One region of the Streptomyces sp. NPDC088747 genome, then DNA from elsewhere that is predicted to be linked to it. Evidence: riboswitches for the same ligand, from Rfam matches in the RefSeq annotation. Region 1 holds a riboswitch; each other region holds the start of a gene.
The links. A riboswitch is a leader RNA that binds a small molecule or an ion and turns the genes downstream of it on or off. The one in region 1 is predicted to bind cyclic di-AMP.
Positions count from the first base shown of each region.

Region 2: it holds a riboswitch for cyclic di-AMP, as region 1 does, so the genes downstream of both, ACIP79_RS41385 (NlpC/P60 family protein) here and ACIP79_RS20295 (transglycosylase family protein) in region 1, are expected to answer to the same signal.
Region 3: it holds a riboswitch for cyclic di-AMP, as region 1 does, so the genes downstream of both, ACIP79_RS22665 (M23 family metallopeptidase) here and ACIP79_RS20295 (transglycosylase family protein) in region 1, are expected to answer to the same signal.
Region 4: it holds a riboswitch for cyclic di-AMP, as region 1 does, so the genes downstream of both, ACIP79_RS34650 (peptidoglycan DD-metalloendopeptidase family protein) here and ACIP79_RS20295 (transglycosylase family protein) in region 1, are expected to answer to the same signal.

Region 1 is NZ_JBIVKZ010000008.1:90,936-96,710, forward strand. Features, by position in the region: gene ACIP79_RS20285 (septum formation initiator family protein) at 93-569, opposite strand; gene eno (phosphopyruvate hydratase) at 673-1,959, opposite strand; gene ACIP79_RS20295 (transglycosylase family protein) at 2,336-3,073, opposite strand; cyclic di-AMP (ydaO/yuaA leader) riboswitch at 3,078-3,242, opposite strand; gene ACIP79_RS20300 (transglycosylase family protein) at 3,427-4,359, opposite strand; gene ACIP79_RS20305 (cytochrome P450) at 4,842-5,775, shown strand, end outside.
Region 2 is NZ_JBIVKZ010000028.1:47,175-52,949, reverse strand. Features, by position in the region: gene pcrA (DNA helicase PcrA) at 1-2,073, opposite strand, end outside; cyclic di-AMP (ydaO/yuaA leader) riboswitch at 2,493-2,662, shown strand; gene ACIP79_RS41385 (NlpC/P60 family protein) at 2,670-3,821, shown strand; gene ACIP79_RS41380 (tellurite resistance/C4-dicarboxylate transporter family protein) at 3,942-4,892, shown strand; gene ACIP79_RS41375 (hypothetical protein) at 4,966-5,319, opposite strand; gene ACIP79_RS41370 (NlpC/P60 family protein) at 5,723-5,775, shown strand, end outside.
Region 3 is NZ_JBIVKZ010000009.1:243,763-249,537, forward strand. Features, by position in the region: gene ACIP79_RS22650 (GNAT family N-acetyltransferase) at 1-1,519, opposite strand, end outside; gene ACIP79_RS22655 (HPr family phosphocarrier protein) at 1,783-2,064, shown strand; gene ACIP79_RS22660 (GntR family transcriptional regulator) at 2,203-2,898, opposite strand; gene ACIP79_RS22665 (M23 family metallopeptidase) at 3,138-3,902, opposite strand; cyclic di-AMP (ydaO/yuaA leader) riboswitch at 3,915-4,075, opposite strand; gene ACIP79_RS22670 (M16 family metallopeptidase) at 4,312-5,700, opposite strand; gene ACIP79_RS22675 (M16 family metallopeptidase) at 5,697-5,775, opposite strand, start outside.
Region 4 is NZ_JBIVKZ010000019.1:102,027-107,801, forward strand. Features, by position in the region: gene ACIP79_RS34630 (Glu/Leu/Phe/Val dehydrogenase dimerization domain-containing protein) at 1-534, shown strand, start outside; gene ACIP79_RS34635 (TetR/AcrR family transcriptional regulator) at 618-1,238, shown strand; gene ACIP79_RS34640 (SGNH/GDSL hydrolase family protein) at 1,351-2,136, opposite strand; gene ACIP79_RS34645 (DUF6250 domain-containing protein) at 2,280-2,996, opposite strand; gene ACIP79_RS34650 (peptidoglycan DD-metalloendopeptidase family protein) at 3,198-4,118, opposite strand; cyclic di-AMP (ydaO/yuaA leader) riboswitch at 4,123-4,298, opposite strand; gene ACIP79_RS34655 (tyrosine-protein phosphatase) at 4,812-5,609, shown strand; gene ACIP79_RS34660 (DUF6126 family protein) at 5,665-5,775, opposite strand, start outside.

The sequences.
Region 1 (5,775 bases):
GCCTGGGTGTTGTCTTTCCTTGGGTCGGCTGTGGGATTACGTAACGCGGGACACGGACGACACGTCATCGGCCGCGGCGGCCGGGCGGTACGTCACCCGCCCGAGCGGTCGGCCTCGTCCACGCCGTCCCACACGTTGGAGTACCAGGGGCGGTCGGCCGCGCCCTGGTCGACCCGGGACTGCTTCGCCGCGTCCGGGTCGATCACGATGTAGCCGGTCTCCCCCGGCATCACATAGTGCAGCCGGTCCCGGATCTGCTGCTCCGCGAACGAGTCGTCCTGCCAGCGCGCCTTGAGATCGCGCAGCTGCTCGACCCGGGCGCGTGCCTCTTCCCGCTGCCGCTCCAGACCGGCGACCTCGGCGCGCTGGGACACGTACTGCCTTATCGGGTACGCCAGAGCCACGACCAGGGAACAGATGACGAGGGCGAGGAGCGCCGCCCGTCCGGTGAGCCGCGAGCGGCGGGCCTGCCGCTTGGTCTGGGAGCGGTAGACCCGGGCCGCCGTCTGCTCGCCGAGCAGCTTGATCCTGGTCGCGGTGGAGAACCGGTCCCGGTCCTTCACGGCCATGAGTCCCGCCTCCCCGATCCCTGCCTGCACGTACGTACGTCCCCGCACACGGTACGGGACCGAGTACGGGGACGTACGTACGACGCTACCGAGCCTGTACGGCTCAGCCCTTGAAGCGGGGGAACGCGCTGCGGCCGGCGTACACCGCGGCGTCGTCGAGGATCTCCTCGATGCGCAGCAGCTGGTTGTACTTGGCGACGCGGTCCGAGCGGGCCGGGGCGCCGGTCTTGATCTGACCGCAGTTCACCGCGACCGCGAGGTCGGCGATGGTGACGTCCTCGGTCTCACCGGAGCGGTGCGACATCATGCACTTGAAGCCGTTGCGCTGCGCCATCTCCACGGCGTCCAGCGTCTCGGTCAGCGAGCCGATCTGGTTGACCTTGACGAGCAGGGCGTTCGCGGAGCCCTCCTCGATGCCGCGGGCCAGACGCTCCGGGTTGGTGACGAAGAGGTCGTCGCCGACGATCTGGACCTTGTCGCCCAGCTTCTCGGTGATGACGTTCCAGCCGGCCCAGTCGTCCTCGTACAGCGGGTCCTCGATGGAGACGAGCGGGTACGCGGAGACGAGCTCCTCGTAGTACTCGGTCATCTCGGCGGCCGAGCGGGACTTGCCCTCGAACTCGTACTTGCCGTCCTTGTAGAACTCGGACGCGGCGACGTCGAGCGCGAGCGCGATCTGCTCGCCGGGGACGTAACCGGCCTGCTTGATGGCCTCGAGGATGAGGTCGAGCGCGGCGCGGTTGGACTCCAGGTTCGGGGCGAAGCCGCCCTCGTCGCCGAGACCGGTGGACAGGCCCTTGGTCTTCAGCACCTTCTTGAGGGTGTGGTAGACCTCGGCGCCCCAGCGCAGCGCCTCGGAGAAGGACTCCGCGCCGATCGGGGCGATCATGAACTCCTGGATGTCGACGTTGGAGTCGGCGTGCGACCCGCCGTTCAGGATGTTCATCATCGGAACGGGCAGCAGGTGCGCGTTCGGGCCGCCCAGGTAGCGGAAGAGGGGGAGGTCGCTGGCCTCGGAGGCGGCGTGGGCGACGGCGAGGGAGACGCCGAGGATGGCGTTGGCGCCGAGCGAGCCCTTGTTGTCGGTGGCGTCCAGGTCGAACATCGCCTGGTCGATCAGGCGCTGCTCGGTGGCGTCGTAGCCGACGAGCTCCGGGCCGATCTGCTCGATGACGGCGAGGACGGCCTTCTCGACACCCTTGCCGTGGTAGCGGTTGGGGTCACCGTCGCGCAGCTCGATGGCCTCGAAGGCGCCGGTGGAGGCGCCGGACGGGACGGCGGCACGACCGGTGCTGCCGTCATCGAGGCCGACCTCGACCTCGACGGTGGGGTTCCCTCGCGAGTCGAGGATTTCCCGGGCTACGACGACGTCGATGGACGGCACGAGCATCTCCTTCTGGGATGTGACGCGGGTACGCGGGACTGTGGCAGCCCCGCGGGATGAGCCTAACCGGCCCGGACGCTTCGGCCAGCCGGTCGACCACCTCTTGGGCAGAACTGAGAGTAAACATTGTTCCAGAACGGAACAAAAAGGGAACGAAAACCGGGGTGCGGGTGGAGCGCGCCGCCCGGCCGGACCCGGAAAGAAAAAACCCCGCCCCGGTGCGTACGGGGGAACACGCACCGGAGCGGGGAGCCCGTGGGGGACGGGGGGTGACCCGCACGAGGCCCTCAGTATGAGGACCACGTATGTGAGCGGGCTGTGGTTCAGCCATGAACCGGATGTCTGTCGCCGGCCGACCGCCGTGGGCCGGCGACCTCGGCCGTCAGCTGAGGTGGAGCTGCTGACCCGGGTAGATGAAGTCCGCGTCGTCGACGATGTCCTTGTTCAGCTTGAACAGCTTCTGCCAGCCGCCCTTGACGTTCTTCGCCTCGGCGATGGCGCTGAGGGTGTCGTCCTTCTTGACCTTGTACTCGCCGTCGCCCTTCTTGACCGTCTTGCCGGTCGGGGTCTGGACGGTCTTCTTGGCGGCGGTCGCACGCTCCGAGGAACGCGAGGCGCGCTGCTCGTCGGTCTTCGTGCTCGGCTGCTGCGAGGGGGTGGTGCTCTGCGAGTTGTCCGAGGACGACGAGGAGGAGGACGACGAAGACGACGACGAGTCGCTCGTGCCGCCGTCGTACGCGGCGCCCGACAGGCCGGTGCCGCAGGACGGCCAGGCGCCCTTGCCCTGGGCCGCGAGGACCTTCTCGGCGACGGTTATCTGCTGGGACTTGGAGGCCTGGTCGGCGGTGGAGGCGTAGGCGCTGCCGCCGTAGGCGGACCAGGTGGAGGCGGAGAACTGCAGGCCGCCGTAGTAGCCGTTGCCCGTGTTGATGGACCAGTTGCCGCCGGACTCGCACTGGGCGACGGTGTCCCACTCGGAGGTGGTGGCGGCGGAGGCGGTGCCGGACGCCATCAGCGGGGCGGCGACGGCGACGCCGGTCACTCCCGCGAGGGTGGCGATGCGGGCGGTCCGGTCGAGAACGGTCGGACGACGGTGCTTGCCCTTGCACGAACGCAGCATGAAGTGATCCCCTCACCGACGCCTGCGAGGTGAGCTGTCGGGTTCGGGCGGGTGAGTGCCCGGCCGCGCACCTCTCGGCGCACGTCTTCACCCCAAGCCGTTCCCGGTCAACCACCGGGCCCGGCACTTACCTTGGGTCCCCCGCTCCTGCCTACGGCGCTTGACGCGACGACTGTTCCCGTAAGGCCGTTGGCAGGATTCGGCGTTGCGACCCACGGGGCTCACCAGTGGCGAGCGGTCACGACCGTAGACAGGCGAACGGCGGAATATCAAAGACGATCAGGGGGTCTGAGATCCATCTCTCATTCTCGCCAAACCGGACATTCACGGCCGAACCATGACGCGAACTCTGCCTAGTTCTGGGCCGGTTCGGCAGCATTGTCGAGGCCGTGACCGGGGAAGATGACCGGCGCCTCGACGTCCGCCGCCTCCTCGTCCGCGGCGGACGGGTCGAGCCACTGACCGACGAGGCCGAAGGCGTCCGCGATGACCGAGAGCCTCTCGTCGACGACGGCCGGGTAGGAGGCCGCGGGGGTCTCACGGGCCGTCGCGGAGTCGCGCGAGGCGTGGCGCCCGGCCGAGCTGTCGTCCGTACGGTCGGCGGCCGCGTCATCGGCGGAGGTGCCGCGGTGACGTCCGGAGCCGCTCGCCGTGCCCGAAGGATCGGCGCTCGGGGTGGACTTGTCCGAATCGCCACCCTTGGTCGCGCTCGCGTCTACATTGCCCGACTTGGCCGAATCCGTGGAGGTGTCCGAGGAGGCCGAGGAGGAGGGGGAGGCGGACGGCGAGGGGGTGGAGGAGCCGGTCGAGCCGGACAGGCCGGTCGAGTCGGTCGAATCCGTCGAATCCGTCGACCCGCTGGACGGCGTCAGGACGCCTCCGATGCCGGTGTCGATGTCCACCTGGGCCGACTCCTTGCTGAGCGCGGAGAGGGGGCCACAGGTGGGCCAGGCGGCGATTCCGCGTCCGTCGAGGATCTTCTCGGCGACGGCTATCTGCTGCGAGCGGCTGGCCTGGTCGGCGCTCGGGGCGAAGTCGAGGCCGCCGTAGTTCTCCCAGTCCCACTGGGTCAAGTGCAGCCCGCCGTAGTACCCGTCGCCGGTGTTCTCGCTCCAGGAGGCACCCGTCTCGCACTCCGCGACGCGGTCCCAGGTCGTGGCGTCGGCCGCGCTCGCACCCGTGGCGGCGAGCAACGGGATCACGATGGCCGATCCGGTGACCCCTGCCGCGACGACGAGAGCCGGGGCCTGACGGGGGCGACGATGACGGCCGTTCCCGGTGAGCATACGGAAACCTTTCGCGTGACAGCAGGTGACAACAGCGACGCCCGAGGACGCCGGCGACGGATGATCCGCGCTGACGAGGAACGTATCGACACTCGAACGCTTGTCACAAGTCGATGCAGCGCAGATCACGTGAAGATCACAATGTTGAGGGAGCGTCAGCTTTTTGCGCCCCTCAAGTCACTTGTGACCACCCGGGGGACAAGTGGAGCGGACCAGTGAACTCCCCTGGAAGCATGCGCAATCCGCGTATAACGAGCCTGCCGCGCCTGCGCAAACCGGCGGAATCTCCTGCGAGTTGCCTGCCTTCCGGCCGCGCATCCGACCGCCGCCAAGGGAGTTGGCGCTCAGTCGGTGGGGCGACATGCCCTCAAGTGCGCGGCATGTCGCCCCGGAAGACGCCCTGTTCGCCACGCCGGGCGATTGCGGGTGAATTGACCGCTTCGCCGCCCTCCCGGGAGTGCGGCGCCGGGTACCGTCGCTCCGTGAACGTCCCGCACAGCAGACCCGAACTCTTCACCTGGGAGTTCGCCACCGACCCCTACCCCGCCTACGCGTGGCTCCGCGAGCACGCGCCCGTGCACCGCACCACCCTTCCCAGCGGGGTCGAGGCATGGCTCGTCACGCGGTACGCGGACGCCAGGCAGACGCTCGCCGACGCACGGCTCTCCAAGAATCCCGTGCACCATTCCGCGGACGCCCACGGCAAGAACAGGACGGGCATCCCCGGCGAGCGCAGCGCCAACCTCATGACCCACCTGCTCAACATCGATCCCCCGGACCACACGCGCCTGCGCCGGCTCGTCTCCAAGGCGTTCACTCCGCGCCGCGTGGCCGAATTCGCCCCACGGGTCCAGGAACTGACCGACGACCTCATCGACCGGTTCGCGCACACCGGGAGCGCCGACCTCATCCACGAGTTCGCCTTCCCGCTCCCCATCTACGCGATCTGCGATCTGCTCGGCGTCCCCCCAGAGGATCAGGACGACTTCCGGGACTGGGCGGGGATGATGATCCGGCACGGGGGCGGGCCGAGAGGCGGCGTCGCGCGGTCCGTGAAGAAGATGCGCGGGTACCTCGCCGAGCTGATCCACCGCAAGCGGGAGGCTCTCCCGGAGCACGCCGGTCCCGGCGAGGACCTCATCTCCGGGCTCATCCGCGCCTCCGACCACGGCGAGCAGCTCACGGAGAACGAAGCCGCGGCCATGTGTTTCGTGCTGCTTTTCGCCGGCTTCGAAACGACCATCAACCTCATCGGCAACGGCACCTACGCACTGCTGCGCAACCCGGGGCAGCGGGCGGAACTCCAGAGGTCGATCGAGCGGGGCGAACAGGAACTGCTCGACACCGGCATCGAGGAACTCCTCCGCTACGACGGTCCCGTCGAGCTGGCGACCTGGCGCTACGCGACCGAGCCGC
Region 2 (5,775 bases), on a different contig from region 1:
ACGCGCGCGGGTGATGCCGACGTAGGCCAGGCGCCGCTCCTCCTCCAGCTCCTTGACCTGTCCCAGCGCGCGCATGTGCGGGAAGACGCCGTCCTCCATGCCGGTCAGGAACACCACAGGGAACTCAAGGCCCTTGGCGGTGTGCAGGGTCATGAGGGTGATGACGCCGTTGCCGTCCTCCTCGTCGGGGATCTGGTCGGAGTCGGCGACGAGCGCGACCCGCTCCAGGAACGCGGAGAGGCCGCCCGGAGTCTCGCCCTCACCGGTCTCCTGCTCGAACTCCAGCGCCACGGCGGCGAGTTCCTGGAGGTTCTCGATCCGGGTCTCGTCCTGCGGGTCGGTGGACGCCTGCAACTCCGCCAGATAGCCGGTGCGTTCGAGGACCGCCTCCAGGACGGTGGCCGGGCCCGCGCCCGACTCCACGATCGTCCGCAGGTCCTCCATCAGCGTGTTGAACCGCTTGACGGCGTTGGTGGAGCGGGCCGCCATGCCGTAGGCCTCGTCCACCCGGCGCAGCGCCTGCGGGAAGCTGATCTTCTCGCGCTGCGAGAGCGCGTCGATCATCGCCTCGGCGCGGTCACCGATGCCGCGCTTGGGGACGTTGAGAATCCGGCGCAGCGGGACGGAGTCCTCCGGGTTGGACAGCACCCGCAGGTACGCGAGGACGTCCCGGACCTCCTTGCGCTCGTAGAAGCGGACGCCGCCGACGACCTTGTAGGGCAGGCCGACGCGGATGAAGACCTCTTCGAAGACACGGGACTGCGCGTTCGTACGGTAGAAGACCGCGACGTCGCCCGCCTTGGCGTCGCCCGCGTCGGTGAGACGGTCTATCTCGTCGGCGACGAACTGGGCCTCGTCGTGCTCGGTGTCGGCGACGTAGCCGGTGATGGTGGATCCCGCGCCCGCGTTCGTCCACAGGTTCTTGGGGCGGCGGGATTCGTTGCGCTCGATGACCGCGTTGGCGGCGCTGAGGATCGTCTGGGTGGAGCGGTAGTTCTGCTCCAGGAGGATCGTCGTCGCGTTCGGGTAGTCCTCCTCGAACTGGAGGATGTTGCGGATCGTGGCGCCGCGGAAGGCGTAGATCGACTGGTCGGCGTCACCCACCACGCACAGCTCGGCGGGCGGCACGTCCTGCTCGCTCGGCGGCACGTCCACGGGGTGCTCAGAGGTGCCGACGAGTTCGCGCACGAGGGCGTACTGCGCGTGGTTGGTGTCCTGGTACTCGTCGACGAGCACGTGCCGGAAACGGCGGTGGTAGTGCTCGGCGACGTCCGGGAAGGCGCGCAGCAGATTGACCGTGGTCATGATCAGGTCGTCGAAGTCGAGGGCGTTGGCCTCGCGCAGCCGCGACTGGTACATCGCGTAGGCCTGGGCGACGGTCTTCTCGAAACCGTCGACGGCCTGGGCGGCGAAGTCCTCCTCGTCGATCAGCTCGTTCTTCAGGTTCGAGATCTTGGCGCTGAAGGACTTCGGCGGGAACCGCTTCGGGTCTAGGTCCAGGTCACGGCAGACCAGGGCCATCAGCCGCTTGCTGTCGGCGGCGTCGTAGATCGAGAACGAGGAGGTGAAGCCGAGCCGTTTGCTCTCGCGGCGCAGGATCCGTACGCACGCGCTGTGGAAGGTCATCACCCACATCGCGTTGGCGCGCGGGCCGACGAGCTGCTCGACGCGCTCCTTCATCTCGCCCGCGGCCTTGTTCGTGAAGGTGATCGCGAGGATCTGGCCGGGGTGGACCTGGCGCTCGCCCAGCAGATACGCGATCCGGTGGGTGAGCACGCGGGTCTTGCCCGAGCCCGCTCCGGCCACGATGAGCAGCGGGGCGCCGGAGTGCGTCACGGCCGACCGCTGGTTCTCGTTCAGCCCGTCCAGGAGCGCGGCCGGGTCCACGGCGGGGCGCGGGGCACCGTCGCGGTAGTACGCGTCCCTGCTCGGCGGCACGTCGAAGCGGCCGCCGAACAGGTCGTCCGGAAGCTGCTCGGCCGTCCCGTCCTCGGGAGGCGGCGGGGGTTCTTCCTCGTGGGCCCCGGAGGGCTTGAGGTCCGCCAGGAAGCTGTCGTCAAAGAGGCTGCTCATCGCTCTCCGAGTCTAGGCGGCCCCACTGACACCCCGCCGCCACCCCGAGAAGTCCGCGGCGGTATCCGCAGCGGTGGTAGAGCCCCACCGGCCGCTCGGCCTCTTTGCGCCCTCCATCTCCCCCTACCCTCCAGAACAGCTCCGTCACTTTCAGCAACCGTCCACGCGGGGGCCCGTCCGCACCCTTCCCACCCACACGCAGGGCGGCTCCGCCGGATCACGCGCCCCATCACCCACCCCGCCCCCCGTCGGACAACTCGCCCGATAACTCTCCGAATTGACCGGCGGGAACGAGGCCCATGACTAAGGTCACGAAAACGTATCGGGCATTTCGAACATCAACCTTCACAGAAGCCTTACGAGTTGGTTAGCGTGCTGATCAGGCCGCCCGACCCCCACCGGCGAACGTCGCCGGGCCGTGGCGGCCTCCGCTGAGTCCGGTGCGCCTTGCGGCAGCCGGAATCGGGGACCCACCGAACTTGGGGTGAATCGGTCCAACTGCCTTGTCGGGCAGGACCGTAGGGCAACCCTTCCGAACCACCCGCCCGAACCCGACAGCTAACCCGGTAGGCGGATGATGGAAGGAGTCGCCTCCGTTGGCGTCGCAACGCAAATGGTTCTCGGGCTCGCGCGTGGCCGGCACGGCCCCCGCTCTCGCCACAGCGGCCCTCACCTCGGTCGCCCTGCTCTCGCAGACGGCGGCCGCCACGCCGTCGGCCGAGCCGAAGCCGAGCCTCGAAGAGGTCGAGAAGAAAATCGACGACCTCTACCGGCAGGCCGAGTCGGCCACCGACAAGTACAACGCGGCCAAGGAGAAGACCTCCAAGCAGCGCAAGAAGGTCGACACCCTTCTCGACGACGTCGCGCAGCGCACGGAGAAGCTCAACACCGCGCGTGAGGAGCTCGGTTCATACGCCGCGGCCCAGTACCGCACCGGCGCCGCCGCTCCCGACACCGCCTCCCTGCTGCTGGCCGACAACCCGCAGGACTACTTCGACCAGACCCAGCTGATGAGCCGGCTGACCACCCGCCAGAAGGCGGCCGTCGACGACTACGTCACGGATCAGGCCGCCGCCACCGAGAAGCGCACGGAGGCGACGCAGGGTCTGGAGACGCTGTCCACGACGCAGGACGCTCTCAAGGCCTCCAAGACCGACGTCCAGCAGAAGCTCGCCAAGGCGCGCGAGCTGCTCTCGCAGCTGACCGCCGAGGAGAAGGCGCGGCTGGCGGCGATCGAGGCGGAGCGGCGCAAGGAGGCCGAGCGCAAGGCGGCGGAGCTGGCGCAGCAGCAGGCGGACGCGGCAGCCGCGGCGAAGGCGGCCCAGGAGTCGTCGCCGAGCGCGACGACGGGCACCTCCGGCACTGTCACCACCGGTGACTCCTCGTACTCGACGAAGTCGGCCAAGGCCATCGCCTTCGCCCGCGCCCAGATCGGGAAGCCGTACGTCTGGGGTGCGACCGGCCCCGGCTCGTACGACTGCTCGGGCCTCACCCAGGCCGCCTGGAAGGCCGCGGGTGTCACCCTCCCGCGCGTCACCTACGACCAGGTGACCGCCGGCACGACCGTCTCCGTCTCCGAGGCACAACCCGGTGACCTGGTCTTCTTCTACGACGACATCAGCCACGTCGGCCTCTACATCGGCAACGGCATGATGATCCACGCCCCGAAGCCGGGTGCGTACGTCCGCGAGGAGTCGATCTTCTACGACGGTGAGTCGGCCATCTACAGCGTCGTACGGCCCGCGTAGCGCACCGGCGCACCGTCCTCACGGCACCATCCGCGGGGCACGCGCGCGTGGAGCACGTTTTCGTCCTCCACGCGCGCGTGCCCCGCGGGCAAGGCGTCCGAAGCTCCCTAGCATCGGGCCATGCCAGCCATCTCCCAGCTCCGTGCCTGGTGGGCCGAGCGTCCGCCGGCCGCCGCTGCCGCCGTCATGGCGTCCGGAATCATCTCGGTCGGACTGCGGCTGACCGGCCACGAGACGCTGTCCCGGGTCGCCCTGGTCCTGGCGTCCGTCGCCTGGCTCGCGCTCGCCGCGGACTTCGCCGTACGGCTGCTGCGGGAGCGGACGCGCTGGGCGACGGAGGCGGGGACACCCGCCGGGCTCACCGCCGTCGCGGCGACCGCCGTCCTCGGCACGCGGCTGTCCCTGCTGGGGTGGCAGGAGGTCGCCGGGGCCCTGCTGGCGCTCTCGGCGGTGCTGTGGCCGGTGCTGCTCCTCCTCGTCGTACGGCACTGGAGTCGCCGTATGCCGGGCGGGGTGTTCCTCGTCTGCGTGGCCACCCAGGGGCTCTCGGTGCTGGGCGCCACCCTCGCCGCGGCCGTGGGGGCCGACTGGCTCGCGCATGCCGCACTGGTGCTCTTCTGGCTCGGGATCGCGCTCTACGGGGTGGCGTTCGCGCACTTCGACATCAGGGAGGTGGTCACGGGCGCCGGGGACCACTGGGTCGCGGGCGGCGCGCTCGGCATCTCGGCGCTGGCCGGGGCCCAGCTCGTCGCGGCGCACAACGCCGACGCCTTCCTGTGGAACGGCGACGACAACGGCGTCCTGCGCGCCGTCACCACCGCCCTGCTCGTCCTCGGCCTGGCCCTGTGCTGCGTCCTGGCGGCCGCGGAGGCCCGGCCGCGCCTCCGCTACGACGCCCGGCGCTGGGTGACGGTGTTCTCCCTGGGGATGACGGCGGCGGCGACCCTGTCGGTCTCGGCCGCCCTGGGCGTCGCGTGGCTCAGGAACCTGGGAGAGGTACTGCTGTGGATCGCGGTGGCCCTCTGGCTGCTGGCGGCGACCGGAGCCGTCAGGTCCGCCGCACTCCGCTGATTCGGCTCCGCCGCACGCCCAAGAACCCGATCCCCCGCACCCCGCTGATCCCGGTCCGCCCCACCCCGTCGGATCAGGTCCAGAGCACCGCGATGAAGATGTTCGCCGTCGTCAGCAGGCCGACGAGCCCGAAGAGCCCCTTCTCCACCTTCTCGTCGTCGCGCTTCACGTAGACGAGTCCCAGGATGACGATCAGCAGCGCCAGCTTCACGCCGATCTTGACGTTGTCGACCGGCTGGTCGTCCGCCTGGTTGAGGCCGACCAGGACGACGCCCGTGACCAGCATGGTCAGCGCGCCGTGCAGCATCGCCGGGACGAAACGGGCCGTGCCCCGGCCCATCGCCTTCAGCTGGGTGAGGAAGCCACCGAGGAGCGAGGCGATGCCGATGATGTGCAGGCCGACGAAGAGATGGATGAGTACGTCCATGAGCCGGAGCCTATTCCCGCACTCCGGCCCCTCTTGTCACCGGCCCACCCCGTGCAACCCATAGCACCGGCGTAAGCCTGGTCGCCCCGGATTCGGCGGATCGGTCATCACACCCTGTGAAGTCAGCCGCACCGACCCGGAATCACGGTCATTCGCGGTCATCAGGTGATCCATTGAAGTCACTTGCGCACAAGGCGTTACCAAGCCCTCACGCTCAGGTTTAGCGTCCTCCCCCAGGTGCCCGACTCCCCATCGTCGCCCGAGCCAGGGGCGGCAACCGGGCGCCACCGCCGAGAAGGTCCGGCGGCGGCCCGCTCCCCCTGTGCGGGCCGCCGCCGGACGCGTAACCGCCTGACCGCCCGGGCTCCCACCCAGGCGGCCGTACGGAAGGATGTGGGCCCTCGTGGCAGCGCACCGGAAGCCCAGACAGCGCTCACTCGGCACAGGCAAGGTCCG
Region 3 (5,775 bases), on a different contig from region 1:
CCGGGAGTGGCTGACGTGCCAGCAGCAGCCCGGCGTCCACCAGTTCGGTGATCGTGTCCACCCGGATCACCCCGGCCTGCCGCAGCAGCGCGGACACCGTGGCGTGCGGCAGCCGGGTGGCCCGTACGGCATGGCCCTGGGGAGCGGCGGCGTGCCGGGCCCCCTGCACCACCACCAGCGGTTTCGCCGCCGCCGTCCGGCGGGCGAGCCGGGTGAACTTGCGCGGGTTGCCGATGGATTCGAGGTACATCAGGGCGACGTCGGTGTCCGGATCGTCGTACCAGTACTGAAGGACGTCGTTGCCCGACACGTCCGCGCGGTTCCCGGAGGAGACGAAGGTCGACACGCCGGTCACACCGGTGACTCCGCCGCCGCGCCTGTGCAGCCGGGAGAGCAGGGCGATACCGATCGCGCCCGACTGGGCGAACAGGCCTATCCGTCCGGGCCGCGGCATCTCGGGCGCGAGCGAGGCGTTGAGCCGCACCTCGGAGGAGGTGTTGATGACCCCGAAGGCGTTGGGGCCGATGATGCGCATGCCGTACGTACGGGCCTGGCGGACGAGTTCGCGCTGACGCTCGCGCCCGTCGGGGCCGCTTTCAGCGTACCCCGCGGTCACGACCACGAGTCCCTGCACGCCGTGCTCACCGCATTCGGCGACGACCTCGGGGACGTGGGGCGCGGGGACGGCGACGACCGCGAGGTCGACCGGCTCGTCGATGTCGCCGATGGAGCGGTAGGCGGGGACGCCGTCGAGCTCGCTCTCCTGGGCCGCCCTGTTCACGGCGTACAGGCGGCCCGTGAAACCGGCGTCCCGGAGGTTGGTGAGGACGCTGCGGCCCACGCCGCCCGGGGCGCGGCCCGCGCCGATGACGGCGACCGAGCCGGGCGCGAGCAGCCGGTGGACGGACCGGGCCTCCGCGCGCTGTTCACGCGCGCGCTGCACGGCGAGCGAACGGTCGGTGGGTTCGAGGTCGAACTCCAGGCGTACGACGCCGTCCTCGAAGTGCCTCGTCTGCTGGTAGCCGGCGTCCGTGAAAACCTTGATCATCTTGCTGTTGGCCGGGAGCACCTCGGCGGCGAACCGGCGGATGTCCCGCTCCCGGGCCACGGCCGCGATGTGTTCGAGGAGCGCGGAGGCGACGCCCCGGCCCTGGTGGGCGTCCTGGACGAGGAACGCGACCTCGGCCTCGTCGGCGGGGGCGGAGGCGGGCCTGCCGTCGGCGTTGATCCGGTCGTACCGCACGGTGGCGATGAACTCGCCGCCCACCGTGGCCGCGAGCCCCACCCGGTCAACGAAGTCGTGGTGGGTGAAGCGGTGGACGTCCTTGGCGGACAGGCGCGGGTAGGGCGCGAAGAAGCGGTAGTACTTCGACTCGTCGGAGACCTGTTCGTAGAAGCTGACCAGGCGCTCTGCGTCGTCCACGGTGATGGGCCTGACGCGTGCGGTGCCGCCGTCGCGCAGCACCACGTCCGCCTCCCAGTGGGAGGGGTACTCGTGCCGGTCCGGCGAGGTCTGCATGGGCCCCAGAGTACGGCTCGCGTACGACAACGGCGCGAGGCAGTCTTAGGGGAACCGAAGCCGGATCCGGGCTGGGTTCGGGGTCGGTGCAGGGCCGAGTTCGGAGTCGGGTCCGGGATCCGGGGTCGGGTCCGGGACGGGAGCAAAGAGTCGGCAGCCGGAGCGGGAGCAAGGGTTTTGTCACCCTCTGGCCCGCTCCGGGCACGCTTGACGATATGGGACACTGGTCTAGACAACCTGCGACACCTGAAGGGCAGCATCACATGGCTGAGCGCCGCGTCAACGTCGGCTGGGCGGAGGGCCTTCACGCCCGCCCCGCCTCCATCTTCGTCCGGGCGGCCACGGCCTCCGGCGTCCCCGTGACGATCGCCAAGGCAGACGGGAACCCCGTGAACGCGGCCTCCATGCTCGCGGTCCTCGGCCTCGGCGCCCAGGGCGGCGAGGAGATCGTCCTCGCGTCCGACGCCGAGGGCGCGGACGTCGCCCTCGACCGTCTGGCGAAGCTGGTCTCCGAAGGGCTCGACGAGCTTCCCGAGACCGTCTGAGGTTCGCCGGTTTTCTCACCGTTCGAAAACACCGGCAAGGGCCCGCCCGAATTATCGGGTGGGCCCTTCGCATTTCCATTGTGCGGGCAGCATGAATTGTCTCCCGCGAATTACCCCTCTTTGTATACGGCGCTCGTGTTAATGCCGCAGGCCCGTCATGTTTACGGGATGTTGCGAAGTCCTCACACGGTCCTGCCGGTCCCCCGCTCCGGGAAACCGGAGCCGGTGCGCCGTCGTCGCGCGTTCGGAGTGCAGAGCGGTGATCGCCCGCGCCCGCTCACTGTCGCCGCGTGCGACGGCGTCCACGATCCCGCCGTGCTCCGCCCAGGAGTCCGCGGGATTGGCGGGCGCCTCGACCGTGTACATCCAGGCGATCTTGTGCCGCAGCTGAGCGAGTGTGGAGGTCAGCGCGGGGCTGCCGGAGGCCTGTGCGAGTGTCTCGTGGAACCAGCCGCCGAGCGAGCGCAGATCCTCGCTGTTGCCCCTCCTGGCCCGCTCCTGCCCCAGCCTGACCAGGCCTCGGAGTACCTTGAGGTGGGCCTCGGTGCGGCGCTGCGCGGCCCGCGCGGCGCCCAGCGGCTCCAGGAGCATGCGCATCTCCAGGAGGTCCGCGGCCTCCTGCTCGGACGGCTCCGCGACGCACGCGCCCGCGTGCCGCCGGGTGAGGACGAAGCCCTCGGCCTCCAGCGTGCGCAGCGCCTCGCGCACGGGGACGCGCGAGACGCCGTAGCGACGCGCGAGCAGTTCCTCGGTGAGCCGGCTGCCGCGCTCGTAGACACCCGCGACGATGTCGTCACGGATCGCCGTGCATACCGAGTGCGCAGGAACACGCATACCGGACCTCCGCTTTAATCCCCGTGAAACGCCGTCGATTGGCGCTTGTCCAGTGACTCTATTGCAGAGACTCGGAATTTCCGATGGCGGGCCGGAATCCAGGGATATTTTTTGGACAGGCGGACGTTCGAAACGACAAGGTCCCGGCTCGTTCGAACCGGGACACTTGTGAACTACGTACGCGAGGGCTCAGAGGTTCATTCGGCGCCGGTGATCAGACCCTCGTACCCTGCCGGTGATCAGACGCTCACGCCGTGCGAGCGGAGGTAGGCGACCGGGTCGATGTCCGAGCCGTACTCGGCGGTCGTGCGGGCCTCGAAGTGGAGGTGCGGCCCGGTGGTGTTGCCGGTGGCACCGGAGAGGGCTATCTGCTGTCCCGGGGTGACCGTCTGGCCCACGGCGACACCGATGGACGACAGGTGGCCGTACATCGTGTAGGTGCCGTCGTTCATCCTCAGGACGACCTCGTTGCCGTAGGCGCCGCCCCAGCCCGCGGTGACGACCGTGCCGGAACCGACCGCGTGGACCGGGGTGCCGGACGCCGCGTGGAAGTCGACGCCGGTGTGGCTGCCCGAGGACCAGAGGCTGCCGCCGGTCTTGTAGCCGGTGGAGACGTACGAGCCGCTGACCGGCGTGACGAAGGTGTTGAGGCGCTTGCGCTCGGCCGCGCGGGCGGCGCGCGTCTTGGCCTCGCGCTCCTCCTCGGCCCTCGCCGCGGCCTTCTTCTTCGCGGCCGCCTCGGCCTTGCGCAGCGCCTCGGCCTCGTCGGCGGCGTGCTGCTGGGCGGCGGCCTGCGCGTCGATCTGGTCGGCGATCGAGTCACCGATCGCGATGGCCTGCGTCAGGCCGGTCTGCTCGACGGAGTTGTCCGCGGCGAGCGCCGGGGCGGCCAGGGTGCCGAGGACACCGGTGGTGGTGAGCGCCGCGACGCCGAGGGCGTTCGTGGTCGTGCGCTTCACGCGGCTCGGGCGACGGTGCTTCCCTGTGCCACAGGTGAACGCCATGTAGGGGTTGATCCTTTCCTTCCCTCTCGCCTACCGGGTTAGCTGACGGGTTCGGAGCAGGAAGGTCTCCTACGGACCACCTCCGAAGAGGGCGTCCGATTCACCCCAGGGACTGCGTGTGGGTCCCCGGCTCCCCTGGCTCGCGCCACAGGGGGATTAGGCGATGGCTGTCCGGTGCCGCGGGCGCGGCGCACTGCCTGACGAACAGCCGGACCGACGCTAAACGGGACATCTTTCAATCAACAAACGGATCAACGGTTTTGTAGCGCACGCCACAGGGCAGACAGGCAACCTCCCTATCAATACGGACAAACGGGGGCCCAGGAGGCTCAACAGCCTCCTGGGCCCCCACGGGAGCGTGCCTCTCCGGTCCGCGCGGCCCGGCCCCGCTCCGCTCGGCTCGGTCCTGCTACTCCGCCGCCACCACGGTCACTTCACCGATTCCGAGAGCCTTGACCGGCTCCTCGATCGTCGCGGCGTCGCCCACCAGGACGGTCACCAGGCGGTCCACCGGGAAGGCGTTCACGGCGGCGGCGGTGGCCTCCACGGTGCCGGTCTCGGCGAGCTGCCGGTACAGCGTCGCCTGGTAGTCGTCGGGCAGGTGCTGCTCGACCTGGTCGGCCAGCGTCCCCGCGACGGCCGCCGCCGTCTCGAACTTGAGCGGCGCCACACCCACCAGGTTCTGCACGGCGACATCACGCTCGGCGTCGGTCAGACCCTCCGCGGCGAGGGTGCGCAGCACCTTCCAGAGGTCGTCGAGCGCGGGGCCGGTGTTCGGGGTGTCCACCGAGCCGCTGATGGCGAGCATCGCGGCGCCCGTACCGTCCGGCGCCGAACGCAGCACCTGGCCGAACGCCCGCACCCCGTAGGTGTAACCCTTCTCCTCGCGCAGGACACGGTCCAGGCGCGAGGTGAGGGTGCCGCCGAGGCAGTACGTGCCGAGCACCTGCGCCGGCCACACACGGTCGTGCCGGTCGGCGCCGATCCGGCCGATGAGCAACTGCGTCTGGACCGCGCCGGGGCGGTCCACGATGACGACCCGGCCGGTGTCGTCCGCGGTCACCGGCGGCACCGGGCGCGGCTCGGCGGACGAGCCCGTCCACGCGCCGAGCGTGTCGGCGAGCAGCGCGTCGAGGTCGACTCCGGTGAGGTCGCCGACGATCACGGCGGTGGCCGTGGCGGGGCGAACGTGCTTCTCGTAGAAGGCGCGTACAGCCGCCGCGTCGATCGCGGAGACCGTCTCCTCGGTGCCCTGGCGCGGACGTGACATGCGCGAGGTGGCCGGGAACAGCTCCTTGGAGAGCTCCTTCGCGGCCCGGCGCCCCGGGTTGGCGCTCTCGTGCGGGATCTCGTCCAGCCGGTTGCGCACCAGCCGCTCGATCTCGCTGTCCGCGAACGCCGGTGCGCGCAGGGCGTCGGCGAGCAGGTCGAGCGCCTTCGGAAGGCGGGAGACGGGGACTTCGAGCGACACTCGTACGCCGGGGTGGTCGGCGTAGGAGTCGAGCGTGGCGCCGCAGCGCTCCAGCTCGGCGGCGAACTCCTCGGCGGAGAGCTTGTCGGTGCCCTCGGAGAAGGCACGCGCCGTGATCGTGGCGACACCGTCGAGGCCCGCGGGCTCGGCCTCCAGGGGCGCGGCGAGCAGCACCTCCACGGCGACGACCTGCTGGCCGGGGCGGTGGCAGCGCAGCACGGTCAGGCCGTTGCCGAGGGTGGCCCGTTCGGGGGCGGGAAAGGCCCACGGCCTGGCCTCGCCGGCCTGCGGCTGGGGGTGGAACTCCATGGTGGCGAGCTCGGTCACTTCGCCGCCTCCTCGTCCTCGTCGGCGGTGTCCGCCGCGCTCTGGGTGCCTTCGGCGCCCTCGGTGCCTTCGGCG
Region 4 (5,775 bases), on a different contig from region 1:
GTCGCCGACATCAAGGGCACGATCGGCAACCCGGCGGGCCTCGACGTCGACTCCCTGCTCGCGGCACGGGACGCGTACGGGACGGTCGACCGCTCGGCGCTGCGCCCGGCCGACCGTGAACTGCCGGGCGACGCCTGGCTGTCGACGGAGGCGGAGGTGCTGGTGCCCGCGGCGGTGTCGTATGCGATCGACACCGTCAACCAGCGGCAGATCGGCGCCCGTTGGATCGTCGAGGCCGCCAACATGCCCGTACTGGCGGAGGCCGAGGAACTGCTCGCCGCGCGCGGAGTCACCGTCCTGCCGGACGTGGTGGTCAACTCCGGTACGAACGCCTGGTGGTGGTGGACGCTGTTCGGTGACATCGGCGCGGACGCCGACGAGGCCTTCGCGTACACCCGGCGCTCCATGCGCGCCCTCATCGACCAGATGCTGGCCCGTGCGGAGGCCGACGGGACCACACCGCGGGCCGCCGCGCACGCCATCGTCGCCGACCGGCTGCCGGTGATCGCGGAGCGGTTCGGCTGGTACAACTGACCGCGCCCGCCCGCCGGTACCTCCGGAGCCGTCCCGAAGACCCGGCACCGCCATCGCCGTCGGCGAGGGATTAGGGTTGCCGCGTGGCGAGAGTGCGGTTGAACGTGGCGGAGCGGCGCGAGGAGTTGCTGCGGGCCGCCGTCGAACAGATCGAGGCGCGGGGCGTGGCTGCGGTGCGGATCGCCGACGTGGCCTCGGCGCTCGGGGTCAGCAACGCGCTGGTGCTGTACCACTTCTCGACCAAGGAGAAACTGCTCGCCGAGGCGTTCGCCCACGCCGCCGAGGACGACCTCGCCCATCTGCGCAAGCTGCTCGGCCGGCGCACCTCGGCACTGCGCCGGCTCCGGACGGCGCTGCGCTGGTACGCGCCGACCGGGCAGGCCAAGGGGTGGCGGCTGTGGATCGAGGGCTGGGCCGCGTCCCTGCGCGAGCCCGCGCTCAGAGAGGTCACCCGCTACCTCGACAAGCAGTGGAAGGCCGCGCTCATCGAGGTGATCGCGGAGGGAGTGGCCGCGGACGAGTTCCGCTGCGCGGACCCCACCGGCACCGCCCTTCGCCTCACGGCACTGCTCGACGGACTCGCCGTACAGATGACCGCGTACACGGGCTCGGTGTCACAGGCGCGGGCCCACGAGTGGGTCGACGAGGCCCTCGCCCGCGAACTCGGCCTCGACCGGGAGGCGTTGACGGCGGCGGTGCGCTGAGCCGCGTACCTCTGGACGCACCGCCGTTCCGATACCTCGGGACGCATCGCCGGTCCGACACTTCAGGCCGCGCCGGCCGATCCGGTACCTCTGGACGCACCGCCGTTCCGGCTCAGGCCACCGCTTCGATCCAGGTCTTGATGTCGTCGGGCGAGAGCGTCCCCTTGGCCGCCACATGGTCCCCGGAGGACTCGCCGCGCAACCGCCGCCCGATCCACGGGACCAGGTACTCGCGCGCCCAGTGGATGTTGTCGCGCCTGACCTCCATCATGCCGCGCGGCGGGAGCGCCGGCCACGGCTGGTCCGGGTCCGCCGGTACCTCGATGCCGAGGACCTGTCCGGCCCGAAGCGCCACGCGGGTGTGGCCCTCGGGTGACAGGTGCAGGCGGTCGCCGTCCCAGGCGCGGCGGTCCTGAATCGTCTTCAGGGACCACAGGTCGAGGACGGGGCAGCCGTACCGGTCGGCGATGGCCCGGAGATGTCCGTTGTACGTGGCGATCTTGCCGCGCATGTGCCTCAGCACGGGCACGCCACGGGTGTCGAACCCGGTCGTCACCAGGACGGTGCCGACGACGGAGGTGAGGTCGGCGACCGCTCGCTCGAAGCGCTCGGCGACCTCGTCGGGGTCGACGCCCGGCCGGATGATGTCGTTGCCGCCCGCGCAGAAGGAGACCATGTCCGGCGCGAGCTCCTTCGCCCGCGAGAGCTGGTGCTCGACGATCTGGTCGAGCAGTTTTCCGCGTACGGCGAGATTGGTGTAGGTGAAATCGCCCTCGGGTCGCCGGTCGGCGAGCAGGACCGCGAAACGGTCGGCCCAACCGACGAAGGACCCGTCCGGCCCGGGGTCGCCGACGCCTTCGGTGAAGCTGTCCCCCACCGCTACGTACGACCCGATCACTGATCTGTCGCCACTCTTCGAATCGTCTGCCACATCGGGCCATGATTCACCTCTGATGTGAGCTACGCGACCGTAGGAAAGGGTTGACGTGTGGTGAGATAAGCCACTCATAAAGTCTGGGTCAAGCCTGGAATAAGGCTCTTCTAGGGGCGGTTGAACAGCCTCCACACCCGGAAGTCCGTAATCCGGAAGTGGCTCCAGGTGGTACGGAACGCGAAGTGCCCACTCGTGTACGGCTCGGGGTCGCTGTAGTCGAATACCAGCCGCCCGTTGTTCAACCACCGGACGGTGGAGCCGTCGGAGACGATCCGGACGCGGTTCGGCTCGTTCGCCGTGAGCAACGGCTCCGTGTAGTCGAGGACCAGGGGACGGACGCCCGCCTCGCCGACGTATCTGCGCAGCCTGGTCGTGGTGTTGGTGTTGGCGCCGTAGCCGACGTAGTACGTCCTGAGGTGGTCGTACTCCGCGAGGGCGCCGCCCCGCGTGGTGGCGAAGATGTCGTGCGGGGAGCGCACGTCGACGGCGTTCCAGAAATTGTTCAGGTCGGAGACACGGTCGTTGACCCCGCCCGCGGAGACGGGCGTGGCGGTGTACTCGACGACGTACGGCCCTCGCAGCCTCCTCCTGAACCAGACGGTCGCGCCGCCCGGCACGTCGATCTCCAGCACGCCGCGCGCGGCGGTGACGGTGCCACCGTCCTCGAGTTCGGTGACCCACTGCCCCAGGCCGTGCCGGAAGTCGTCCGCGGCCGTCAGTCCGCCGCGGCGGTACCTCGGCGCGGCACTCGCGTCCCCCGCCGGGACGAGCGCCGTGAGGGCGGCACCGGCGGCCAGGGCTCCAAAGGCTCTGCGCGTGGTCATGCGACACCTTCCGTACGAGGGGCACCGGTGAACGTCCGCTCCGGTGCGGCAAGCGCTTACGGAGATCACTGTGCGACCACCTCGACGGGCATGTCGACGCTTTCCCCGGCCGCGCCACGAGACCGCAATGTGCTGAGAGAAACGCCGAAGGCCGGGCCCCGGGGATCGTGGGGTCCGGCCTTCGGCGAGAAGGGGGCGGCGTCAGCCGACGGTCACACCGTGCGAGCGCAGGTACGCGGCCGGGTCGACGTCCGAGCCGTAGTCCGGCGTGGTGCGGATCTCGAAGTGCAGGTGGGGTCCGGTCACGTTGCCGGTCGCGCCGGAGAGCCCGATCTGCTGCCCCTCGGTCACGGTCTGGCCGGCCGAGACGGAGAGGGAGGACATGTGGGCGTACTGCGAGTACTGGCCGTCGGCGTGCTGGATGACGACCTGGTTGCCGTACGCGCCGCCCCAGCCCGCGGAGACGACGGTGCCGGCCGCGATGGACTTGATGGTGGTGCCGGTCGGGACCACGAAGTCGACGCCCGTGTGGTAGCCGCTGGACCACATGCTGCCGGCGACCTTGTAGTTGGTGCCGATGGTGGCGCCCTCGACCGGCAGCGTGTAGCCGGAGTCACTGCTGGAAGCCGCGGTGTCGGTGGCCGTGGTGGCGGTCTCGGTCGCCGCCTTGGCCGACGACTTCGACGACTCGGTCGACTTAGAGGACTTGGACGACTTGGCCGTGCCGCTCGAAGCGGCGGCCTTCTTGCCGATCGTCAGCTTCAGACCCGGATGGATCAGGGCCGGGTCCTCGCCGACGGCCTTGCGGTTGTCCGAGTACAGCTTCTTCCAGCCGCCGCTGACACTCTGGTCGTCGGCGATCTTCGAGAGCGAGTCACCGGCGCGAACCGCGTACGTCTTCGCCGCGGTCTTCTGAGCCGAAGCGGGCGTGGCGGCGGTCTGCTGGGAAACCGTGGCGGTCTTTCCCGTTGCCGCGGAAACGGTGGAGGCCGGGGTCGCCGCATGGGCTCCGGTGGCTCCCATCAGCGGCAGCGCGAGTGCGGCGCCACCCGTTCCGGCCACGGCGATCGAGCGCGTGAAACGCTGGGACTTGGGACGGCGGTGCTTACCCTTCGCGGGCATGACGAATTCCTCTCCGGCGCCTGCGAGGTGAGCTGTCGGGTGCGGACTGGAGATGCCCGGCCGCGCTGCTGCGCGGCTATACCCCTAGCCGTTCCGGAGACCGGAACAGGCGTCATACCTGTGGGTCCCCCGCTCCTGCCACATACGGGTGAGTGTGCGGATTCCGGGCGGCGGCAGGATTGGGCGTCCGTCCGGATTGAGGGCGAACGTAAGCGAGATGAGACCGCGCCTACAACCATGTGGGTTTTCTGTGGAAGATCCATTCGTGATCCATCCAGAAATCACCGTCACCCTCCGTGGAGAAAGGGCCTTTCCGACCCGCCAAATCGCGCGGGAATTCCGGCAGGTTGACAAATCGGGGCCGCAACACATCGTCACGGATATGACGCTGCTCACGCACGTCGACACAGGATGCCCTATTCCAGGGCCAGTTGGAATGAAGCAACCAATACGGACAGAACGGTCACATGTTACGTGGGTGGATATCTGCCGCATCGATTTCCTCGCACCGCCACCGCCGCCCGCGACAGCCACCGCCGCCGCCGGGCGCCCTGCGGGCAACGGCTCCGCACCCGCCAGAACAACGCCTGTGGACAACTCCATGCCCCACGAACCCATGTCGTATCGTCGGGAGCGCAACGTCCGTCGGCGGGCGAGCCGAGCAGCGCCGACGGCTGACCGGGAGGAGCCCACGTGACGCAGCAGGTGCCGTCGACCGAGCCCGAGCTGACCGCAGTGCGCAACTTCCGGGACGTAGGAGGCCTGCCCACCGTGGACGGCCGCCGGGTGAAGTACGGGGTGCTGTTCCGCAGCGGACACCTCGCGCACGCCACGGGGGACGACACGGTGTTCCTCAGCTCACTCGGCCTGCACACGATCTTCGACTTCCGCAACGCCTCGGACCAGAAGCTGGAGGGCCCGGACGTCGAGCTCCCGGGCGTGCGGAACGTGAACCTCCCGCTGACCGACCCGGCCGACGGCGCCGAGTTCTGGAAGATGGTCCGGGACGGCGATCTCGATCAGCTGCGCGGCCTCCTCGCGGACGGCAAGGGTGCGGACAGGATGATCAACTCCTACCGCGCGATCATCAGGGACCGCACCGCCGAGCACTCCCAGGTGCTGCGGTCGCTGGCCGAGGACAGTGTTCCCGCGCTGATGCACTGCGCCGCGGGCAAGGACCGCGCCGGCCTCTCCATAGCCGTGACGCTCCTCGCCGTCGGGGTCGAGCGCGAGGCCATCGTCACCGACTACCTGGAGTCGAACGCCGCGCACCGCCGCTACAGGGTGCAGCGCAGCGGTTCCTCCGCCTCGGCGTACTCCCCTGAGGTCATGGAGCTGCTCAGCCCCCTCTTCGACGCGCGCGCCGAGTACCTGACCGCGGCCTTCGAGACGATCGAGGAGAAGTGGGGCGGCGTCGACGCCTACCTGGAGACGGCCCTCGGGATCACCCCGGAGCTGCGCGACCGGCTGCGCGAGCGTCTCCTCGACTGACGCGGGCCGCTCGACAGGCGGCCCTGCCGGTCAGGTCGTCCGGTCCGGCCGACGCCTACTGGTTCTGCGCGCCCAGCGTGAAGAGCAGGTAGACGAATCCCGCGAAGAGGTGGCCCACGGCGACGTAGATCAGCAGCCGGATCCACAGCGCCGGCGGGAGTTTGTC